Regions from separate parts of the Kitasatospora dryopteridis genome, predicted to be linked through region 3. Evidence: predicted binding sites of a transcription regulator. Region 3 holds the regulator's gene; each other region holds the start of a gene.
The links. The regulator HrcA, encoded in region 3, represses chaperone genes, less so after heat shock. The targets are predictions, from matches to a motif close to TTNGCACTCNGNNNNNCNGAGTGCNAA.
Positions count from the first base shown of each region.

Region 1: groL (chaperonin GroEL) is a predicted target of HrcA. The motif match lies at 5,785-5,811, and genes of this name have one in related genera.
Region 2: groES (co-chaperone GroES) is a predicted target of HrcA. The motif match lies at 2,856-2,882, and genes of this name have one in related genera.

Region 1 is NZ_CP192749.1:4,444,126-4,451,834, forward strand. It holds gene otsB (trehalose-phosphatase) at 1-277, shown strand, start outside; gene ACQ614_RS20315 (alpha,alpha-trehalose-phosphate synthase (UDP-forming)) at 373-1,842, opposite strand; gene ACQ614_RS20320 (glucosyl-3-phosphoglycerate synthase) at 1,904-2,908, opposite strand; SAM riboswitch class I at 3,046-3,175, shown strand; gene thrC (threonine synthase) at 3,193-4,470, shown strand; gene ACQ614_RS20330 (ubiquitin-like small modifier protein 1) at 4,502-4,780, shown strand; gene ACQ614_RS20335 (cold-shock protein) at 5,404-5,610, shown strand; gene groL (chaperonin GroEL) at 5,931-7,553, shown strand.
Region 2 is NZ_CP192749.1:3,279,509-3,287,217, reverse strand. It holds gene tsaD (tRNA (adenosine(37)-N6)-threonylcarbamoyltransferase complex transferase subunit TsaD) at 1-90, shown strand, start outside; gene ACQ614_RS14790 (hypothetical protein) at 102-344, shown strand; gene ACQ614_RS14785 (polysaccharide deacetylase family protein) at 406-1,284, shown strand; gene ACQ614_RS14780 (class I SAM-dependent methyltransferase) at 1,266-2,435, opposite strand; gene ACQ614_RS14775 (hypothetical protein) at 2,473-2,775, opposite strand; gene groES (co-chaperone GroES) at 3,024-3,329, shown strand; gene groL (chaperonin GroEL) at 3,422-5,050, shown strand; gene ACQ614_RS14760 (LysR family transcriptional regulator) at 5,231-6,235, shown strand; gene ACQ614_RS14755 (WhiB family transcriptional regulator) at 6,326-6,655, opposite strand; gene ACQ614_RS14750 (response regulator transcription factor) at 7,236-7,709, shown strand, end outside.
Region 3 is NZ_CP192749.1:2,612,532-2,620,240, forward strand. It holds gene ACQ614_RS11885 (S41 family peptidase) at 1-841, opposite strand, end outside; gene ACQ614_RS11890 (16S rRNA (uracil(1498)-N(3))-methyltransferase) at 946-1,695, opposite strand; gene dnaJ (molecular chaperone DnaJ) at 1,861-3,003, opposite strand; gene hrcA (heat-inducible transcriptional repressor HrcA) at 3,076-4,116, opposite strand; gene htpX (zinc metalloprotease HtpX) at 4,375-5,295, shown strand; gene pspAB (PspA-associated protein PspAB) at 5,316-5,900, shown strand; gene ACQ614_RS11915 (DUF3097 domain-containing protein) at 5,974-6,807, shown strand; gene hemW (radical SAM family heme chaperone HemW) at 6,872-7,709, opposite strand, start outside.

The DNA.
Region 1 (7,709 bases), 1.8 Mb from region 3:
CGTCGACAAGGGCGCCGCGCTGGAGGCCTTCCTTGCCGAGCGGTCCGCCCGGACCGTCCTCTACGCCGGCGACGACCTGGGCGACCTGGCCGCCTACGCGGCGGTCGAGAAGCGGCGCGGCGAGGGGTCGCCGGGGCTGCTGGTGTGCAGCGGCCCGACCACCGGCGAGGCGCCGGTGCGCGAACTGGCCGACCGGGCGGACCTGGTGGTCCAGGGCCCGGCCGGCCTGGTGGACCTGTTGTCCGCCCTCGCCGGGGAACTGGGCTCGCGGCGCTGAGGCGTGCCTTCGAAGGCGCACGGGTGACCACTCAGGGGCGCGGGAGCTGCGCAATCCGGATGCGGGCGGCCGTACGCCCCTGAGCGGTCAGGCCCTCAGCCGAGGGCGTTCAGCTGCTCCAGGAACCACTGCTGCGGGGGCAGTGCGGTGGCTGCGGCGGCGAGCCGCTTGGTGCGGTCGGTGCGCTCGCCCGCGGGCATGGTGAGGGCCTGGTGCAGGGCGTCCGCGGTGGCGATCACGTCGTACGGGTTGACGGTGATCGAGTCGTCGGCGAGCTCCGCGAAGGCGCCGGCCTCCCGGGAGAGGACCAGGGCGCAGCCCGCGTCGGAGACCACCGGGATCTCCTTGGCGACCAGGTTCATGCCGTCCCGGATCGGGTTGACCAGGGCGACGTCGGCCAGTCGGTAGGCGGCCAGCGAGCGCGGGAAGTCGTCGTTGACGTGCAGGATCAGCGGCTGCCAGGAGGGTGTGGCGAACTCGTCGTTGATCTCGTGGGCGATCCGTTGCACGGCCGCCGTGTACTCGCGGTACTCCGGCAGGTCGTGCCGGGACGGGTAGGCGAAGGCGATGTGCACCACCCGGTCCAGCCACTCGGGCCGGCTGCGCAGCAGGTGCCGGTAGGCGAGCAGGCCGCGGACGATGTTCTTGCTGAGCTCGGTGCGGTCGACCCGCACGATGGTCCTGCGGTCGCCGACCGACTCGCGGAGCGCGGCCAGCCGGGCGTCGACGTCCGGCCGGTGCGCGCGCTCGCGCAGGAAGTCGGCGTCGGCGCCGAGCCCGTGCACGCCGAGCCGTGTGGTGCGCCCGGCGTGGGTGACGGTGCGGGCGGCGCGGTCCACCTCGGCGCCGAGCACCTTCTCGCAGCAGTCGGCGAAGGCGAGCGCCCAGCGCTCGGTGAGGAAGCCGGCCCGGTCGGCGCCCAGGATGCCGGTGAGCACCTCGGCGGCGACGTCGTCGGGCAGCAGCCGGTAGTACTCGGGCGGCGCCCACGGCGTGTGCGAGAAGTGTCCGATCCGCAGGTCGGGGCGGAGTGCGCGGAGCAGTGCCGGGGCGAGCGACAGGTGGTAGTCCTGCACCAGCACGGCGGCGCCCGGGGCGGCCTCGGCGGCCAGCGCCTCGGCGAAGGCGGTGTTGTACGCGGTGTAGGACTCCCACTCGCGGCGGAACCGGTCGTCGAAGACCGGGGAGACCGGGGTGTCGTACAGCAGGTGGTGGACGAACCACAGGGTGGAGTTGGCGATGCCGTTGTAGGCGCGGGCGAAGGTGCCGGGCTCGATGTCCAGCATCCGGACGGCCTGTCCGCCCACGTCGTGGCCGGCGAGGTCGAGCCGTCCGTCCGGGGCCTGCCGGGCGGCCGTCCGGTCGGCGTCGCCGAGGGCGGCGCAGACCCAGACCGCCGAGGGGTCGTCGATCGCGGACAGCCCGGAGACCAGGCCGCCACCGCCTCTCTTCAGGGTGAGCGTGCCGTCGTCCCCGCTGCTGAAGGACACCGGGCCGCGGTTCGAGGCCACCAGGACGGGGGCGGCGCCGGACTGCTGCGTACGTTCGAACGCGAGATCGGCCATATCCCCTAGCTTGCCGCGGGACCGCCGCGGCAAACCATTCGAAGTCCTGCGCGGGCTGCGCTCAGCGGTCCCGGTACTCGGGGACGGTCCGCATCGGCGGGCGTTCCAGGGCGGTGACCTCGTGGGTGTGCGCGGTGAAGCCGCGGGTGCCCGGGTCCCGGCTGAACTGGGTGAGCAGCGGGTGGACGAGGTCCTCGCCGGCCTTCAGCCGGTGGGCGCGGTCGAGCCGCTCCAGGGCGGTGCGGTAGATCGTGGCGGCCATTCGCCCGAGCGCCTGGCCGTCCTGGTGGCGGTGGTGCCGCACCCCGACGTCGACCTGGGCCAGCGCGTCCAGGCCGACCTCCTCCAGGGCGTCCACCAGCAGGCCGAGTTCCACCCCGTACCCGGTCGGGAAGGGCAGCCGCTCCAGCAGCGAACGGCGCGCCGCGTACTCGCCGCCGAGCGGCTGGACGAAGCCGGCCAGCTGCGGCCAGTGCAGGTTGAGCAGCGGCCGGGCGACCAGCTCGGTTACCCGTCCGCCGCCGGCCGGCACCACCGCCCCCTCGGTCTCCAGCGGACGGTCGTACATCGCCTTGACCAGCTGGATCCCGGGGTCGGTGAGGAGCGGGCCGACGATGCCGGAGACGAAGGCCGGGTCGAACTCCCGCAGGTCGGCGTCGACGAAGCAGACGATCTCGCCGGTGGTCACCAGCAGCGAGCGCCAGAGCACCTCGCCCTTGCCGGGGGCCGCCGCGAGCCGGGGGAGTACGTCGTCCCTGTGCACCACGCGGGCGCCGGCCGCGCGGGCGGTCTCGGCGGTCCGGTCGACCGAGCCGGAGTCGACCACCACCAGTTCGTCGACCAGGGGGTGGCGCTCCATCAGCTCCTCGCGGACGGTGGCGACGATCTCCCCGACGGTCGGTTCCTCGTCGAGTGCGGGCAGGACGACGCTGACGGTGCCGGCCCGGCCCGCCGCCCGCTTGGCGGCGAGCAGCCGCTCCAGGGGGCGGTCGGCCGCCGTCCAGGAGCGGCGACGCAGCCAGGACGCCACCTCCGGGAGGACGTCGGGACGGGGCAACTCGGTCACGGTCTCGCTCCTCGCAACTTCCATCTCGCGGATCGGACGCAACCTCTCGGCGCCCGGGCCTTCGGATACAGTCTTCGTACTGCGATCGAGCCTTCGCACGCCGGGGTCGCCGCAGCGCACGACACACAACTTCACAGAGCTCATCCAGAGGGACTGAGGGAACGGCCCGTTGACGTCCCGGCAACCTTCTCGCGCGGCGGTCGCAGGCCCGCGGGACAGGTGCCAATTCCGGCCTGTGGCGCAACCGCGTCACGGGGAAGATGAGGAGAGAGGCCTCCGCCACCATGGCTACCGCTACCCCTGCACCCGTTGCCGCCGTCGATCTCGGTCCGGCCGCAGCGCTTTCCTGTCGCGAGTGCGGCACCCGCTTCCCGCTCGGCCCGAGCTTCGCCTGTCTCGAGTGCTTCGGCCCGCTGGAGATCGCCTACGACTACTCCGGCTACGACGCCGCGGAGCTCCGCAAGCGGATCGAGGCCGGCCCGGCCAGCATCTGGCGCTACGCCCCGCTGCTGCCGGTGCCCGCGGACGTGGCCGGCAAGCCCAACCTGAACCCCGGCTGGACCCCGCTGGTGAAGGCCGACAACCTCGGCCGCGAGCTCGGTTTCACCGCCCAGCTGCACGTCAAGGACGACTCGGGCAACCCCACGCACTCCTTCAAGGACCGGGTGGTGGCCTGCGCCATCGAGGCCGCCCGCGCCTTCGACTTCACCACGCTCTCCTGCTCCTCCACCGGCAACCTGGCCGGCGCGGTCGGCGCGGCCGCGGCCCGGGCCGGATTCAAGTCCTGCGTGTTCATCCCGCACGACCTGGAGCAGGGCAAGATCGTCATGGCCGGTGTGTACGGAGGCGCCCTGGTCGGCATCGACGGCAACTACGACGACGTGAACCGCTTCTGCTCCGAGCTGATCGGCGACCCGGCCGGCGAGGGCTGGGGCTTCGTCAACGTCAACCTCCGCCCGTACTACGGCGAGGGCTCCAAGACGCTGGCCTTCGAGATCTGCGAGCAGCTCGGCTGGCGGCTGCCGGAGCAGATCGTGATCCCGATCGCGTCGGGCTCCCAGCTCACCAAGATCGACAAGGGCCTGCAGGAGCTGATCAAGCTCGGCCTGGTCGAGGACCGCCCCTACAGGATCTTCGGCGCCCAGGCCGAGGGCTGCTCCCCGGTCTCCGCCGCCTTCAAGGCCGGCCACGACGTGATCCGCCCGGTCAAGCCGCAGACCATCGCCAAGTCGCTGGCGATCGGCAACCCGGCCGACGGCCCGTACGTGCTGGACATCGCTCGCCGTACCGGTGGTGCCGTCGAGGACGTCACCGACGCCGAGGTGGTGGCCGCCATCAAGCTGCTGGCGCGCACCGAGGGCATCTTCGCCGAGACCGCGGGCGGCGTGACCGTCGGCGTCCTCAAGAAGCTGGTCGAGACCGGGCAGCTGGACCCGTCGAAGGAGACCGTCGCGATCAACACCGGCGACGGCCTGAAGACCCTCGACGCGGTCGCCGACGCCGGTCTGACCGCCACCATCCGCCCGACGCTGGAGTCCTTCCGCGCCGCCGGCCTCGTCTAAGCAGCCCACCCCCGTCCGCAAGGAGCACCGCATGAGCGCCACCGTCCGCATCCCGACCATCCTGCGCACCTACACCGGCGGCTCCGCCGAGGTGACCGCCGAGGGCGACACCCTGGCCGCGGTCATCGCGGACCTGGAGCAGAACCACACCGGCATCTCCGCCCGCATCCTGGACGACGCCGGCAAGCTCCGCCGCTTCGTCAACGTCTACGTGAACGACGACGACGTGCGCTTCGCCGACGGCCTGGAGACCGCGGTCAAGGACGGCGCCTCGGTGTCGATCATCCCCGCGGTGGCCGGCGGCTGCTGACGGCCCGTCCGAGACGGGAAGCGGAGAGCCGCCGCCGGGACCGGAACCCGATTTTCCGGTCCCGGCGGCGGCTCTCGCCGTGCCGGGTGGAAATACCACCGCCTGACGGGGAGTAGAGTTCGGCCGTGGCAGTGCTCCCCTCCGCGCCGCCCGCCCTGATCAGCCGCAATACCCGGAATTCCGCAGCCCGGCCGACCGGTCGGATCGTGTGCGCAGCGCTCAGGGGCCGATCGACGGCCACGTCCGCCCGCTGAGACGGGGCACGGACGGCACGGGGACGAACCTGTCAGGCAAGTGTCAGAATTCATACGGCAATATGTCGTTTTCTGCCCGTTATGTCCGGCGTGAATTGCCGAGATCCGCCGCTTTCATCCCGTCATATCCCTTGTCATGGCCCGGGATTTCCATGAAGTTGGCCCTGTTGCACAGGGCTCCTGTCCGGATACATTCAGCCGCGGTCGACGCATTCACCCGTCCGCCGGACCCGTTGAAGGGCCGCGGGCGGTGGTCTGCGGCGTGCAGGGCTGCGCCCAGGGGGGGTTCCCTCGGGCAGGCCCACCGGACCTGGGCCCGCAAAGACTGCGGACCCGTGAATGGCCAGCACAGCACAAGGGGAGTTCGGAATGGCTCAGGGCACCGTCAAGTGGTTCAACGCGGAGAAGGGCTACGGCTTCATCGCGGTCGACGGTGGTGCGGACGTGTTCGTCCACTACAGCGCGATCCAGATGGACGGCTACCGCACCCTCGAAGAGGGCCAGCGGGTCGAGTTCGAGATCTCCCAGGGGCAGAAGGGGCCGCAGGCGGACATGGTTCGTGCCGCCGCGGGCTGACCTTCGAAACCTGCGGAGCCCTCGGCTCGTCACGAGCTGGTCGGCGGTTTCTTCGCGACAGGCCCGTACGACACGTCGTACGGGCCTGCGTCGTGTCCGGAACCGGTACGGCCGGTCCGCGGGGACACGGCGATCGGGCTTGCACTCGCCACCTGTGAGTGCTAATCATTGGCGTTAGCACTCACAGCATGAGAGTGACAAGCGGACCGGGTCGGTGAGGCCCCGGCGAGCGGTAGGGGAAAGGACCCCCGCTCACAGGGCCGTCCGTCGCGGGCACCTCTGGTCCGAGCAGTCGACCGTGTCCCGGAGGACCACTTCAGATGGCCAAGATCATCGCTTTTGATGAGGAAGCTCGCCGCGGCCTTGAGCGCGGTATGAACCAGCTTGCCGACGCCGTCAAGGTCACGCTCGGCCCCAAGGGCCGCAACGTCGTCCTTGAGAAGAAGTGGGGCGCCCCCACGATCACCAACGACGGTGTCTCCATCGCCAAGGAGATCGAGCTCGAGGACCCGTACGAGAAGATCGGCGCGGAGCTCGTCAAGGAGGTCGCCAAGAAGACCGACGACGTCGCGGGTGACGGCACCACCACCGCCACCGTGCTCGCCCAGGCGCTCGTCCGCGAGGGTCTGCGCAACGTCGCCGCCGGCGCCAACCCGATGGCCCTGAAGCGCGGTATCGAGAAGGCCGTCTCGGCCGTCTCCGACCAGCTGCTCGCCCAGGCCAAGGACGTGGAGACCAAGGAGCAGATCGCCTCCACCGCCTCCATCTCCGCCGCCGACACCCAGATCGGCGAGCTCATCGCCGAGGCCATGGACAAGGTCGGCAAGGAAGGCGTCATCACCGTCGAGGAGAGCAACACCTTCGGCCTGGAGCTCGAGCTCACCGAGGGCATGCGCTTCGACAAGGGCTACATCTCCGCGTACTTCGCCACCGACCTGGAGCGCATGGAGACCAGCTTCGAGGACCCGTACATCCTCATCGCCAACTCCAAGATCTCCTCGGTCAAGGACCTCCTCCCGCTGCTCGAGAAGGTCATGCAGAGCGGCAAGCCGCTCGTCATCATCGCCGAGGACGTCGAGGGCGAGGCCCTGTCGACCCTGGTCGTGAACAAGATCCGCGGCACCTTCAAGTCCGTCGCCGTCAAGGCCCCGGGCTTCGGCGACCGCCGCAAGGCCATGCTCGGCGACATCGCCATCCTCACCGGCGGCACCGTCATCTCCGAGGAGGTCGGCCTCAAGCTGGAGAACGCGGGCCTCGACCTGCTGGGCACCGCCCGCAAGGTGGTCATCACCAAGGACGAGACCACCATCGTCGACGGTGGCGGCGACAGCGAGCAGGTCGCCGGCCGCGTGAACCAGATCCGCGCCGAGATCGAGAACAGCGACTCGGACTACGACCGCGAGAAGCTCCAGGAGCGCCTCGCCAAGCTGGCCGGCGGCGTGGCCGTCATCAAGGCCGGCGCGGCCACCGAGGTGGAGCTCAAGGAGCGCAAGCACCGCATCGAGGACGCCGTCCGCAACGCCAAGGCCGCCGTCGAGGAGGGCATCGTCGCCGGTGGTGGCGTCGCCCTGCTGCAGGCCGGTGTCGCGTTCGACAAGCTGGAGCTGGAGGGCGACGAGGCCACCGGTGCCAACATCGTCCGCGTGGCGCTCGAGGCCCCGATCAAGCAGATCGCGACCAACGCCGGCCTCGAGGGCGGCGTCGTGGTGGAGAAGGTGCGCAACCTCCCCGCCGGCCACGGCCTGAACGCCGCCAGCAACGAGTACGTCGACCTCATCGCCGCGGGCATCATCGACCCGGCCAAGGTCACCCGTTCCGCGCTGCAGAACGCCGCCTCCATCGCGGCGCTCTTCCTCACCACCGAGGCCGTCATCGCCGACAAGCCGGAGAAGGCCTCCGCGGCCGCCGGCGGCGGCATGCCGGGCGGTGACATGGACTTCTGATCCTCCCGAGGATCAGCAGCCCGGAACGCTCCGCGAGGGCGGTCTCCCCACCACGGGGAGGCCGCCCTCGCGGCATTCCCCCCGCCGTTCACTCCTCCGTGGGACGCTGGGCCCATGACCGGATGGGGCACCTCGGACGATCCGTACAGTGACGAC
Region 2 (7,709 bases), 670 kb from region 3:
GACCTGTCCGCGGACTCCTCGCTGCCGGTCACCGAGGTGCACGTCCCGCACACCGAGTTCCACGCGCACGCCCACGAGTCGCTCGGGTGACCCGGGCCCACATGTGGGAGGCCCGTGCCGCCGAGGGGCGGGCCGCCGAGCTGGAGCACTGGGTGCGCGAGAGGGCGCTGCCCGGCCTGCGCGCCGCCGGTCCCGAGCGGCTGGAACTCTTCACCGCCGCGGGCGACCGCGTCCTGCTCATCACCTGGTGGACGGGCGAGCCGGGGCACGTCCCCGATCCGCCGGACGGGTTGCTCGCGCGACCCGTCCACCGGTGGTCGTTCACCAGTACGCACGTCGAGTAGCGTGCTTTCCTGAGAAATCGCTGACCCGGTACTGCGGCCGGGCTGGGTGGGGGAGCGCGCGTTGCCGAAGAGGTCCTTGTCCTGCGTCCTGGGGGCAGCGGCCCTCCTGGCGACCCTGACGGCGTGCGGCAGCACCCCGCGCAGCGCGGCGCAGGCCCCGCCGGCCCGCACCACCGCGCCCGCGAGCGGCGCGCCCGCCACCACCGCGGCGGCCGCCCCCGCCGGCGATCCGGCCGCGGCCCCCGCAGCGGCCTGGGCCAAGTGGGGCCTCAAGCCGCTGCCCGCCGCCCCGGCCGCGCCCGCCGACAAGCCGGTCAAGCTGCCGGCCACCGGGCCCGTCCCGGTCTTCAGCGAGGTGCCGACCACCGACAAGGTCGTCTTCATCACCATCGACGACGGCGCCGAGAAGGACCCGAAGTTCGTCGAGATGGCCACCGACCTCAAGGTGCCCTTCTCGATGTTCCTGACCCGCAACATCGTCCGCAGCGACTACGGCTACTTCAAGCCGCTGCAGGCCCTCGGCAACCGCATCCACAACCACAGCACCGACCACCCCGCGATGAGCGGCCTCTCCGCCGACCGGCAGAAGGCCGAGGTCTGCGACGCCCAGAGCGCTCTCACCGAGCAGTACGGCACCGCCCCGCTGCTGTTCCGCCCGCCCTACGGCGACGGCGCGCACAGCCCCGGCCTGAACAGCGCCGTCCGCCAGTGCGGCCCGCGCGCCGTGGTGCTCTGGCGCGAGTCCATGCAGATCCACGACATGCAGTACCAGTCCGCCGACAAGAAGCTCCGCCCCGGCGACATCATCCTCGCCCACTTCCGCGGCCCCAAGGACCTCAAGGGCGAGACCATGACCAAGATGTTCGGCGAACTGCTCGCCCGCATCCAGGAACAGGGCTTCTCCGTCGGCCGCCTGGAGGACTACATCGCCGCCGGCTGACCCAGCATCATCAGCGGCCCGTGGTCCGTGCGGCTCAGAATCACCGTCACCTCGTGCGGCCCGCTCGGCTTCAGCTGCCGGCGCAGCTCCTCCGGCGTGATCGAGATCCCCCGCTTCTTGATCACCACCGTGCCCGCCCCGCGCTCGCGCAGCAGCGCCTTCAACCGCTTCACGTTGTACGGCTGCACCTCGCCGATCTCGTAGGCGTGCGCGAAGCGGGTGGGCACCAGCTCGTCCGCCGTCACGTACGCGATCTGCGGGTCCACCAGCCGGCCGCCGACGTGCTCCGCCACGTCCGCCACCAGCCCGGCCCGGATCACCGCGCCGTCCGGCTCGTACAGGAAGCGGCCCACCGGGCCCGCCTCCGCGCGCTCACCGGTGCCCGACAGGCTGTGCCCGCCCGGCAGCACCGTCGCCCGGTACGGCGCCGCAGCGGCCGTGCCGAACCAGATCACCGCCTCCTTGACCTCCCCGTGGTCGGAGACCCACTCCGCCTCGGCCCCCTCCGGCACCAGCTCGTGCGGAATGCCGGGAGCGACCTTCAACGCCCCGAACGGCGTGCGCCGCGCCGTCTCCAGCGCCCAGGACAGCGGCGGCGAGTACGCCTCCGGGTCGAAGACCCGCCCCCGCGAGGTGCGCCGCGCCGGATCGGTGAACACCGCGTCGAAGCCCTCGACGTCCACCTCCGTGACGTCCGCGCAGCGCACCTCCACCAGGTCGGCGAGGCCCAGCGCGGCGGCATTCGCCTCCGCCACCGCACAGGTCAACGGATCCCGGTCGACGGCCAGCACCGACACCCCGGCCCGGGCCAGCGCGATCGCGTCCCCGCCGATGCCGCAGCACAGGTCGGCCAGCCGCCGCACCCCCAGGCCCGCGAACCGGGCCGCCCGCCACTCGGCGACGCTGCGCCGGGTCGCCTGCTCCACGCCGTTCGGGGTGAAGTGCATGGCGTCGGCGTCCGCGCCGAACTTCGCCCTGGCCCGCTGCCGCAGCCGCGCCTGCTCCAGCGCCGCCCGCACCAGCTCCGCGGGGTGGCTGCGCCGCAGCCGGGTGGCCAGTGCCAACTCCTGGTCGGGGGTGAACTCCCGCAGTTCGGCGAGCAGGGCCCGCCCCTCGTCGGTCAGCAGCGCCCGGAACGATTCGATCTCCACCCGGCCATTGTCCCCGGGCCCGGCGGCGGGCCGCCGCTCAGCGGCCGAGCGCCGCCAGTGCGGCCGCGACCAGCACCGGCCCGAGCACCACCAGCGAGACCGGGGCGATCCGGTAGCCCCGGCGGGCGGTCGCCGCCATGCCCACCAGCGGCACCGCCACCGCGGCCAGCAGGATGCCGACGCACATCGCCACCGCGCCGGCGCCGCTCCCCGGTGTGGCGAGTGCGAACACCAGGGCGACGGACGCGTAGACGGCGAGGCAGCCGAGCGGCACTTCGAGGGCGAGCAGCCAGGCGGTGTGCAGGAGGTCCCGGCGGACGGACGGTCGGATCGTTGCCATGGGGCAAGCCTGTCGCGGGCGGTGCGCACGCACATGAGTACGACTACTCAGCTTCCCCCGGGGGACACGGGGCGACTCCGTTGGCACTCTGGTTGACTGAGTGCTAACCGCGGCCTATGGTCGTTCCTGGCACTCCCCCTGGGGGAGTGCCAATGCGACGGAGCGCGCCTGACCCCCGCGACGGCAGGCCTGCGGACATCGCCCTTCCCTGTTAGACAACCCCGTAATCTCCGAAGGGGAGCTCGGACGTGACCACCAGCAGCAAGGTTGCCATCAAGCCGCTCGAGGACCGCATCGTGGTCCAGCCGCTCGACGCCGAGACCACCACGGCCTCCGGCCTGGTTATCCCGGACACCGCCAAGGAGAAGCCCCAGGAGGGCGTCGTCCTGGCCGTCGGCCCGGGCCGCTTCGAGGACGGCCAGCGCCTGCCGCTCGACGTCGCCGTCGGTGACATCGTCCTGTACTCCAAGTACGGCGGCACCGAGGTCAAGTACCAGGGCGAGGAGTACCTCGTCCTCTCGGCTCGCGACGTTCTCGCCATCATCGAGAAGTAAGTCGTAACGGCCCGCCCCGGAACCGCGTCAGCTCTGACCCGGGCCGGGGCGTGCTTGTTGGTCAATCCGTAAAACCCTGAGGAAACGGGAACATGGCGAAGATCCTGCAGTTCGACGAGGACGCCCGCCGCTCGCTGGAGCGCGGTGTCAACAAGCTTGCCGACACGGTGAAGGTGACCATCGGCCCCAAGGGCCGCAACGTCGTCATCGACAAGAAGTTCGGCGCCCCCACCATCACCAACGACGGTGTGACCATCGCCCGCGAGGTCGAGCTCGACGACCCGTACGAGAACCTCGGCGCACAGCTCGTCAAGGAGGTGGCCACCAAGACCAACGACGTCGCTGGTGACGGCACCACCACCGCGACCGTGCTCGCCCAGGCCCTGGTCAACGAGGGTCTGCGCAACGTCGCCGCCGGCGCCGGCCCGGCCGCCCTGAAGAAGGGCATCGACAAGGCCGTCGCCGCCGTCTCCGAGCACCTGCTCTCGGTGGCCCGCGAGATCGAGGGCAAGGACGACGTCGCCGCCGTCGCGTCCCTCTCCGCCCAGGACACCCAGGTCGGCGAGCTCATCGCCGAGGCGATCGACAAGGTCGGCAAGGACGGTGTCATCACCGTCGAGGAGTCCAACACCTTCGGCGTCGAGCTCGAGTTCACCGAGGGCATGCAGTTCGACAAGGGCTACCTGTCGCCGTACTTCGTGACCGACGCGGAGCGCCAGGAGGCGGTCCTCGAGGACCCGTACATCCTGATCAACCAGGGCAAGATCTCCTCCATCCAGGAGCTCCTCCCGCTGCTGGAGAAGATCCTGCAGGGCGGCTCCCGCCCGCTGCTGATCATCGCCGAGGACGTCGACGGCGAGGCGCTGTCCACCCTCGTGGTCAACAAGATCCGCGGCACCTTCAACGCGGTGGCCGTCAAGGCCCCGGGCTTCGGCGACCGCCGCAAGGCGATCCTCGGCGACATCGCCGTCCTCACCGGCGGCACCGTCATCTCCGAGGAGGTCGGCCTCAAGCTCGACCAGGTCGGCCTGGACGTGCTCGGCACCGCCCGCCGCGTCACCGTCACCAAGGACGAGACCATCCTCGTCGACGGTGCCGGCGACTCGGACGCCGTGGCCGGCCGCGTCGGCCAGATCAAGGCCGAGATCGCCGCCACCGACTCCGACTGGGACCGCGAGAAGCTGCAGGAGCGCCTGGCCAAGCTGGCCGGCGGCGTCTGCGTCATCAAGGTCGGCGCCGCCACCGAGGTGGAGCTCAAGGAGCGCAAGCACCGCCTGGAGGACGCCATCTCCGCGACCCGCGCCGCGGTCGAGGAGGGCATCGTCGCCGGCGGTGGCGCCTCGCTCGTCCACGCCGCCAAGGTCCTCGAGGGCGGCCTCGGCCTGTCCGGCGACGAGGCCACCGGTGTCGCGGTCGTCCGCAAGGCGCTCGCCGAGCCGCTGCGCTGGATCGCCCAGAACGCCGGCCTGGAGGGCTACGTCATCACCTCCAAGGTCGCCGACCTGGAGACCGGCCACGGCTACAACGCCGCCACCGGCGAGTACGGCGACCTGGTGAAGGCCGGCGTCATCGACCCGGTCAAGGTCACCCGCTCCGCCCTGGAGAACGCCGCCTCCATCGCCTCCCTGCTCCTCACCACCGAGACCCTCGTGGTGGAGAAGAAGGAAGAGGAGGCCGACAACGGCCACGGCCACTCGCACGGCCACGGCCACTCCCACTGACCCCGAGTCGGCCACCCCGGAGGCCCGGCCCTCCCGCCCCACGGCGGGAACGGCCGGGCCTCCGGCGTTTCCGGAAGCGGGGGCATGCCGACGCACCCCCGGGACGCCCCTGCCCGGCCGGTGCCCGCCATCCGCGGCGGTCGGTTCCGCCGGGGTCAAAGGGTGGCTTATAACTGAGCCATGATCGAGGCCCGCCACCTTCGTGTTCTCCGCGCTGTCGCCCGGACCGGCTCCTTCTCCGCGGCCGCCCGCGAACTCGGCTGCACCCAGCCGGCCGTCAGCCAGCAGATGAAGGCGCTGGAGAAGTCGGTGGCCACCCCCCTGGTGGTCCGCTCCGGGAAGGGCATGCAGCTCAGCGAGGCGGGCGAGGTGCTGCTGAAGCACGCCTCCGGCATCCTGGCCGGTCTGTCCGCCGCGGAGGAGGAGGTGGCGGCGATCGCCGGCCTCCGTTCGGGCCGGGTGCGGCTGGTGTCGTTCCCGACGGCGAGCTCCACGCTGGTGCCGCGGGCGGTGGCCCAGGTCAGGGCGGCCAGCCCGGGGATGCGGGTGTCACTGGTGGAGGCGGAGCCGCCGGAGTCGCCGGGGATGCTGCGGGCGGGGGAGTGCGAGGTGGCGCTGGCGTTCCGGTACCCGGACTCGCAGGGCGGTGCCGCGGTGGCACCCTCCCCGCACGCCTCGCCCCGCGAGGCCCGTGCGGCGGCGGTGCTGGAGGCGGCCGCCTCGGCCGCGGCGACCGACTGGTCGGACCTGGTGGTGCAGCCGCTGCTGGACGATCCGCTGGTGGTGCTGGTGCCGGCGGGCCACCGGCTCGCGGACCGGGACGGCCGGCAGCCGGTGGGGCTGGGGGAGCTGGCGGACGAGCCGTGGATCGCGGGCTGTCCGCAGTGCCGCGGGCACCTGGTGGAGCTGTGCGCCGGGGCGGGCTTCGAGCCCCGGATCGACTTCGCGACCGACGACTACCCCGCGGTGGTGGGCCTGGTGGCAGCCGGACTGGGGGTCGCGGTGCTGCCGGGCATGGCGCTGGACGCGGTGCGCCGCGAGGGGGTGGCGGTGGTGCCGTTGGCGACCACCGCGGGGGAGCCCGTGCGGCGCGAGGTGGTGGCCCTGACCCTGCCGGACCTGGCCGGGGTGCCCGCGGTGGGCCTGATGCTGGATCAGCTCACGGCAGCGGCCGCCGCCCGCTGACCGGTCGGCGGCCGCCCTGCCTGGTCGCCGCTGAAACGTTTCTCCATTCTCGGTCCGGCCGGACCCCGGTGCGCCGAGTCTGACCGCACCTCACCGCCGGACGTTCGCCGGCATGGCCAGCGGCACCTCGGCCAGCTGCCGGTTGCGGGAGCGGCCGAGCAGTTCCTCGCGCTCGTCCTCGGTCAGGCCGCCCCACACGCCGTACGGCTCGCGCACGGCCAGTGCGTGCGCCGCGCACTCGGCCCGCACCGGGCACCGCATGCAGACCTCCTTGGCACTGGCCTCGCGCGAGCTGCGCGCGGCCCCGCGCTCGCCCTCGGGGTGGAAGAAGAGAGAACTGTCGACGCCGCGGCAGGCGGCGGAGAGCTGCCAGTCCCAGAGGTCTGCGTTGGGGCCGGGGAGGCGGGAGAAATCTGCCATGGCTCATTCCCTTCAATGACTCAGGACTCGGGCTCGGATCGACGGCTGCAAAAAGGACTCGGGGCCCGCTAGCTGCGGCGAGGCTGCACGGGGCCGGTACGGACACCTGGAAATATGACTTACGCCACTCACCAGGACAAGTCACCCACACACCGACACAACAGTCAATGACCGTATGGAAGCTATAAAAACGGACAAACGGGGCATGGTGGTGGTCAGGCTCCGCGTGGCAATCGGGTGGCAGTGCGCCGGGTCGTCCCGGGGTGCGAGCCCGGGGCTCCGGGCGTACGCACCTCCCGGGCGGCGCGCCGGCTGCAGGAAACTGCGGCGTGTGCACCGCGCGGTGGCTGATCGGTGATGGGTCGGCCACGTACAGTGGTGGGGATGGCCCCGAAGGCCGTAACTCATTCGAGTGACGGTCGTTGGATGTACGGAGGCGGTTAGCGGGCGCCGGACGCCGGGAACGATCGCGGGTGGCATCGGCGATCAGAACGGGGTCCGTCGCCAATCGGCCGTGTCGGAGAGAGTTCGTACCAGCCAGGAGGCTCAACGTGACGCGGATCAGCTGCGGAGGACGGTCATGACATCCGTCCTCGTCTGCGACGATTCCCCGCTCGCCCGGGAGGCGCTTCGCCGAGCGGTCGCGACCGTGCCCGGCGTCGACCGGGTGACCACTGCGACGAACGGTGAGGAGGTCCTCCGCCGCTGGGTGGCCGACCGCTCCGATCTCGTTCTGATGGACGTCCGGATGCCCGGCCTCGGCGGGGTGGAGACGGTCCGGCGGCTGCTGTCCGCCGACCCGGGCGCCCGCATCATCATGCTCACCGTCGCCGAGGACCTGGACGGCGTCGCCCTCGCGGTCGCCGCCGGCGCCCGCGGCTACCTGCACAAGGACGCCTCGCGCGCCGAGCTGCGGGCCACCGTCACCCAGGCGCTCGCCGACCCGACCTGGCGCCTCGCGCCGCGCCGGCTCCGCAGCCCCGACATGGGCGCGGCCCCGACGCTGACGGCGCGTGAGATCCAGGTGCTGGAGGGCATGAGCCACGGCCGCAGC
Region 3 (7,709 bases):
GCGGACCGGCGAGCCGGATGTCCAGGCGGCGCGGTTCGGCGCCGTCGAGGTCGTCGAGCAGCCAGAGGTCTCCCCCGCTGTGCCAGACCACCCGGGTGCCGTCGGTGGTGGCGTTGCGGGCGTAGAACCCGCCGTCGCTGTGCCGGCGCAGGTCGGAGCCGTCGGGGAGGCTGGAGTACAGCTGCCCGGTGCCCTCGTGATCGGAGAGAAAGGCAATCCTGGAGTTGTGGGGCCCGCCGACCCACAGCGGCGACTCGATGTTGCCGTCCAGGCCGGTGTGCAGCCGCTCGAAGTCCCGCTCGCCGATCCACAGCTTGCCGGTGGTGCCGCCGCGGTAGCGCTTCCAGTGCGCGGGCTCCCGGCTGAAGGCCGACAGCAGCAGCACGCGGTCGCCCTCCGGCTCGAAGGCGAGCCCGCCGACCGGCCCGTAGGGCAGCCGGGCCGGCTCGCCGCCGTCCAGCGGGACGGCGAAGGCCCAGGTGCGGCGCAGGGTGGCCTGACCGGCGGTGGTGACGGCGACCGGGCGGCCGTCGGCCGTCCAGCCGCGCAGCGCGGTGCGGGCGCTGCCCCAGTGGGTGAGTCGCCGGGAGGGGCCGCCGTCGGTGGGGGCGACGTGGATCTCCGGCGCGCCGTCCCGGGTCGATGTCCAGGCGACGTGCCGGCCGTCCGGCGAGAAGCGCGGGTGGCTGACCGGCGTCTGGTCCGCCGTCAGCCGCCAGGCCCGGCCGCCGTCCAGCGGAGCGAGCCAGACGTCGTCCTCGGCGACGAAGGCGACCAGGTCGCCGTGCAGGTGGGGGTGGCGCAGGTAGGCGCCCTGGGAGGTGCTCTGCGGTTCGGTCACAGCAGCACCCTAGGCACCGCCGCGCCGCCCCGCAGGGGGTTTCTTCTTGAGCGTACGAACCCGGCGCGAACCGGCCGCCCGCGCGCCCCGCGGGCAGGGAGGAGTCAGGACCAGCGGCCGGTGCGGCCGAGCAGCAGGGCGCCGGCCGCCACGCCCGCCGTGGAGGTGCGCAGCACCGACGGGCCCAGCCGGTACGGTGCGGCGCCCGCCTCGGCGAAGGCGGCCAGCTCCTCCGGCGAGACGCCGCCCTCCGGGCCGACCACCAGCACGATGTCGCCCTTCTCCGGCAGCGCCGCGGTGGCCAGCGGCTCGGCGCCGTCCTCGTGCAGCACGGCCGCGAAGGCCGCCGCGGACAGCACCGGCGCCAGCTGACGGGTGGTCACGAGGTCGTGGACCTCGGGGAAGCGCAGCCGCCGGGACTGCTTCCCGGCCTCCCGCGCGGTGGCCCGCCACTTGGCGAGGGCCTTGGCGCCGCGGTCGCCCTTCCACTGGGTGATGCAGCGGGAGGCCGCCCACGGGATCACCGCGTCGACGCCGACCTCGGTCATGGTCTCCACCGCGAGCTCGCCGCGGTCGCCCTTGGGGAGGGCCTGGACGACGACGATCCGCGGGCCCGGCTCGGGCTCCTCGCGGACGGTGTCCACGGTGACGTCCAGCGCGTCCTTGCCGTGCACGGCGGTCACCGTGCCGTCGACCCCGAGGCCGAGCCCGTCGGCCAGGGTGATCGCCTCGCCGGCCTCCAGCCGCTTCACCGCGGCCGCGTGCCGCCCCTCGGGCCCGTCCAGCCGCACCACCGCACCGGCCACGGCCCCGGCCAGGACCGCACTCTCGACGACGAACACCGGCGCAGTCATGACAGGGGCTTCCTTACGAGAGTGAGTGCCGAAGGGGCGCGGGGAACTGCGCAGTCCGGGGGTGGGTCACTGCGCGCTCAGGGCCGACCCCTGGTCCGTACGGTGACCCGCATCCGAATTGCGCAGTCCCCCGCGCCCCTGGTGGTCGGCCCTGAGCGGTGGCTCCTAGCGCCCGTTGAAGGCGTCCTTGAGGCGGGAGAACAGGCCCTGCTGGCCCGGTGCGAACTGGCCGGACGGGCGCTCCTCGCCGCGCAGCATGGCGAGCCGCCGCAGCAGCTCCTCCTGCTCGGGGTCGAGCTTGGTCGGCGTCTGCACCTCGACATGCACTATCAGGTCGCCCCGGCCGCCGCCGCGCAGGTGCGTGATGCCGCGGCCGTGCAGCGGGATCGACTGCCCGGACTGGGTACCGGGCCGGATGTCGACCTCCTCCAGCCCGTCGAGGGTCTGCAGCGGCACCTGGGTGCCGAGGGCGGCCGCGGTCATCGGGATGGTGACGGTGCAGTGCAGGTCGTCGCCGCGCCGCTGGAACACCGCGTGGCTGGTCTCGGCGATCTCCACGTACAGGTCGCCGGCCGGGCCGCCGCCGGGGCCGACCTCGCCCTCGCCGGCCAGCTGGATGCGGGTGCCGTTGTCGACACCGGCGGGGATCTTGACGGTGAGGTTGCGGCGGGCGCGGACGCGGCCGTCGCCGGCGCACTCCGGGCACGGGGTCGGCACGACGGTGCCGAAGCCCTGGCACTGCGGGCAGGGGCGGGAGGTCATGACCTGGCCGAGGAAGGACCGGGTGACCTGGGATACCTCGCCCTTGCCGCGGCACATGTCGCAGGTCTGGGCGGAGGTGCCCGGTGCGGCGCCCTCGCCGGAGCAGGTGGTGCAGGTGACGGCGGTGTCGACCTGGAGTTCCTTGGTGGTGCCGAACGCGGCCTCCTCCAGGGTGATCTCCAGGCGGATCATGGCGTCCTGGCCGCGGCGGGTCCGCGAGCGCGGGCCGCGCTGGCCGCCGGCGGCGCCGAAGAAGGCGTCCATGATGTCGGAGAAGCCGAAGCCCGCGGCGCCGAAGCCGCCCGCGCCCGCGCCACCGCCGCCGTTGGGCGACAGCGGGTCGCCGCCGAGGTCGTAGACCTGGCGCTTGGCCGGGTCGGAGAGCACCTCGTAGGCGGCGTTGATCTCCTTGAACCGCTCCTGGGTCTTCGGGTCCGGGTTGACGTCCGGGTGCAGCTCACGCGCGAGGCGTCGGAACGCCTTCTTGATCTCGTCCTGCCCCGCATCCCGTCGGACGCCGAGTACCGCGTAGTAGTCCGTGGCCACCAAATGCTCCGCTTGTTCCGCCTCTAGAAGGTGCTTGCGTCCGACCGGCTGCGCTCGTTGCGCAGCTCGCTGTTACGACTCGGCCAGGATCTGACCCACGTACCGTGCCACCGCTCGCACCGCCCCCATTGTGCCCGGGTAATCCATCCGGGTCGGACCGATCACACCCAGCTTTGCCACGCTCTGGTCGCCCGAACCGTAACCGACGGAGACCACGGACGTGGAATTGAGGCCCTCGTACTCGTTCTCCCGGCCGATCCTGACCGTCATTCCGGACTCCGCGGTCTCACCCAGCAGGCGCAGCAGCACCACCTGCTCCTCCAGTGCCTCCAGCACCGGCTGGATGGTCAGCGGGAAGTCGTGCCCGAAGCGGGTCAGGTTGGCCGTGCCGGCCAGCATGATCCGCTCCTCGTTCTGCTCGGCGAGGGTCTCGAAGAGCGTCGCCAGCACGGTGGAGACGATCGGCCGGTCGCCGGGCTCGAAGGCGTTGGGGAGGTCGTCCAGGACGGAGGGCACGTCCGGCAGCCGGCGGCCTGCGGCCTGGGCGTTGAGCTTGGCCCGCAGGTCGGCCAGCACGCTCTCGCCGACCGTGCCGGGGCAGTCGACGATGCGCTGCTCCACCCGGCCGGTGTTGGTGATCAGGACGAGCATCACCTTCGCGGGTGCCAGCGCGACCAGTTCGACGTGCCGGACGGTGGAGCGGGTCAGCGACGGGTACTGCACGACCGCGACCTGGCGGGTCAGCTGGGCGAGCAGCCGGACGGTGCGGGTGACCACGTCGTCGAGGTCGACTGCGCCCTCCAGGAAGTGCCGGATGGCCCGGCGCTCGGGGGCGGTCATCGGCTTGACCTCGGCCAGCCGGTCGACGAACAGGCGGTAGCCCTTGTCGGTGGGGATGCGGCCGGCGCTGGTGTGGGGCTGGTGAATGAAGCCGTCCTCCTCCAGCGCCGCCATGTCGTTGCGCACCGTCGCCGGGGAGACGCCGAGGTTGTGCCGCTCGACGAGGGCCTTGGAGCCGACCGGCTCCTCGGTGCCCACGTAGTCCTGGACGATCGCGCGCAGCACGGCGAGCCTGCGCTCGTCGAGCGGGCGGACGCTTGGACGCGTGTCGATGAGACGCTCGTCGACCCTGCGCTCATTGACCACGGGGCACGCACCTCCGTCTTCGCCCGTTGGACCTGGTGACCGTCCGGTTCTCTGGCACTCTGGATGGCAGAGTGCCAGGACCGTACCTGCCAGTGTAAGTGCCCGACCCCGACGGCTGGAACGGGCCTCCCACGTGATCCTCGACCGATCCGGCGGGCGCGTCCCGTGCCCTGTCCGGCGGCCGGTGGCAGCATCGAAGGCGAGCGAGCTACCGAAGGAGCAGCGATGTCGTCGACACGGCAGCACTCCCGCTTCGCACCGGACCGCGGCCTGACCGGCCGGATGGTCACCACCATGTTCCTGATCGGCCTGGTCTACGTGGGGTTCACCGGGCTGCTGATCGTCCTGCTGCGCGGTGCCTGGCCGCTGATCCTGGTGCTGTCCGGCGGCCTGTTCGTCGCGCAGTTCTGGTTCAGCGACAAGATCACCCAGAAGGCGATGGGCGCCCACGAGGCGTCGCCCGAGGAGTATCCGCAGCTGCACGGCACGATCGACCGGCTCTGCGCGCTGGCCGACATGCCCAAGCCGCGGGTGGCGGTCGCCCGCAACGACATGCCGAACGCCTTCGCCACCGGCCGCAACCCGCAGAACGCGGTGGTCTGCGTGACCACCGGGCTGCTGCGCCGGCTGGAGCCGGAGGAGCTGGAGGGCGTCCTCGCGCACGAGCTGTCGCACGTCGCGCACCGGGACGTGGCCGTCATGACGGTGGCCGGCTTCCTCGGCGTCCTGGCCGGCGTGATGACCAGGGTCGCGCTGTACGGCGGCTTCCTGGGCGGCAACCGCAACAGCAACGACCCGAACACGGCGATCGCGCTGATCGTCGTCCCGCTGGTCAGCATGGTCGTCTACGCGCTGAGCTTCCTGCTGACCCGGATGCTGTCGCGCTACCGGGAGCTGGCCGCCGACCGCTCGGCGGCGCAGCTGACCGGGCGGCCGAGCGCGCTGGCCTCCGCGCTGACCAAGGTCACCGGGCAGATCGCCGCGATCCCGACCGAGGACCTGCGCAAGGCGCAGCCGTACAACGCCTTCTACTTCGCCCCGGCGCTGAACGCGCGGGAGGCCGCGTCCCAGCTGTTCTCCACCCACCCGTCGCTGGAGCAGCGGCTGGCGCAGCTGGCGAAGATCTCCGCCGAGCTCGGCCGCTGACGGCCGGGGAGAGGACGGTCATGGGATTCCTGGACACCCTGCTCGGGCGGAGCAAGCCGGTGAAGCCGGACCTGGACCAGCTGTTCGGCATCCCGTCCGCCGCGCTCACGCTGGAGGCGGCGGCCGGGTTCCTGCCGACCGGGCTGGGCTCGGTCTGCTTCGCGGCCGTCGAGGGCGGTGCCTTCGAGGAGGTGAAGCGGCAGGTCCGGGCGCTGCTGGACGCGGACACCGACCGCGGCGGCGTCCCGGTGGAGGCCTCCCGCGACGACTACGGGTACTCGTGGCTACTGGCCCGGCACACACCGGAGGAGCTGCCGGACCTGGTCAACGACCTGCACGCGGTCAACAGCGAGCTGGAGGCGCACGGCTTCGGCCCGCAGCTGCTGTGCTCCCTGGTGGGCTTCAAGGACGCCGAGGGCCGGTCGCTGGCGCTGGTGTACCTGTACAAGCGGGGCAGCTTCTACCCGTTCGCGCCGGTTCCGGGCGGCGGGGAGAAGCGGAACAGCCCGCTGGAGCTCCAGGTGAAGGCGATGCTCGGCGACGACCTGCGGATCGAACAGGAGCTGTCCCGGTGGTTCCCGGTCTGGGGCGCACCGGGGCTGTAGCGGGCGCACGGCGGCCCGGCGCGCCGTAGGCCGGACGGGGGATGCGCGGGCGTCGGGCTCGTACACTCCGTCCATGCGCAGCAGGCAGTACGGCCCCGACCTGACCCCGCCCTGGAAGCGGCAGCAGCCGGCCCCGGAGGTGGCTGCCGAGCGGGACCTGGTGGTCGAGGAGGCCGCGACCGGGTTCTGCGGGGCGGTGGTGCGCTGCGAGAAGACCGCGGAGGGCCCGACGGTCACCCTGGAGGACCGGTTCGGCAAGCACCGGGTGTTCCCGATGGTGGAGCGCGGCTTCCTGCTGGAGGGCCGCGTGGTGACCCTGGTGCGGCCCGCGGGGCCGGCCCCCGCGCAGGCGCCGGGCCGCACCGCCTCCGGGTCGGTCGCGGTGCCCGGGGCGCGGGCCCGGGTGGCCCGGGAGTCGCGGATCTACGTCGAGGGGCGGCACGACGCCGAACTGGTCGAGCGGGTCTGGGGCGACGACCTGCGGATCGAGGGCGTCGTCGTGGAGTACCTGGAGGGCGTGGACGACCTGCCGGCGATCGTGGCCCGGTTCGGGCCCGGCCCGGAGCGCCGGCTCGGCGTGCTGGTCGACCACCTGCTGCCGGGCACCAAGGAGCACCGGATCGCGGAGCAGGTCTCCGGCGGCTCGGTGCTGGTGGTCGGCCACCCCTACATCGACGTCTGGCAGGCCGTGAAGCCCGCCTCCGTGGGCATTCCGGCGTGGCCGGAGGTGCCGCGCGGGGAGGTGTGGAAGGAGGGCGTCTGCCGCCGCCTGGGCTGGCCGGTGGACCCGCCCGCGGCCTGGCGCCGCATCCTCGCCTCGGTCGACTCGTACCGGGACCTCGACCCCGCCCTCCTGGGCCGCGTCGAGGAACTGATCGACTTCGTGACCGCCACCGACACCCCTTAGGGGCGCGGGCGAGCCGCTCAGGAGCGCTGGGGGCACCTCGCGCCCCTGAGCGGCTCGCCCCTCTCTAGTCCACGAGGTCGCGGACGACGGCGTCGGCGAGGAGGCGGCCGCGCAGGGTGAGGGCGGCGCGGCCGTCCGCGTGGGCGGCGGGGTCGAGCAGGCCCTCCTCCAGGGCGTGCAGGGCGGCCTTGCGGCCGTCCTCGGTGAGGAGGTCGAGCGGGCAGCCGTCGACCAGCCGCAGCTCCAGCAGGATGCGCTCGACCCGGCGGTCCTCCTCGGCGAGGACCTCGCGGCCGAGGGCGGGGGTGCGCCCCTCGGCGAGGGCCCGGGCGTAGGCGGCGGGGTGCTTGGCGTTCCACCAGCGGACGCCGCCGACGTGGCTGTGTGCGCCGGGGCCGGCGCCCCACCAGTCGGCGCCGGTCCAGTAGAGCTCGTTGTGGCGGCAGCGCCCCTCGGGGGTGGTCGCCCAGTTGGAGACCTCGTACCAGGAGTAGCCGGCCCGGCTCAGGGCGTCCTCGGCGATGAGGTAGCGGTCGGCGTGCACGTCGTCGTCGATCATCGGGAGTTCGCCGCGGCGGACGCGGGCGGCGAGCCGGGTGCCCTCCTCGACGATGAGGGAGTAGGCGGAGACGTGGTCGGGGCCGGCGCCGATCGCGGCGTCCAGGGAGGCCCGCCAGTCGTCGTCGGACTCGCCGGGGGTGCCGTAGATGAGGTCGAGGTTGACGTGGTCGAAGCCGGCCTCGCGGGCCTCGGCGACGCAGGCCTCGGGGCGGCCGGGGGTGTGGTGGCGGTCGAGGACCTGCAGGACGTGCCTGCGGGCGCTCTGCATGCCGAAGGAGATCCGGTTGTAGCCGCCCTCGCGGAGCTCGGCCAGGTAGGCGGGGCCGACCGACTCCGGGTTG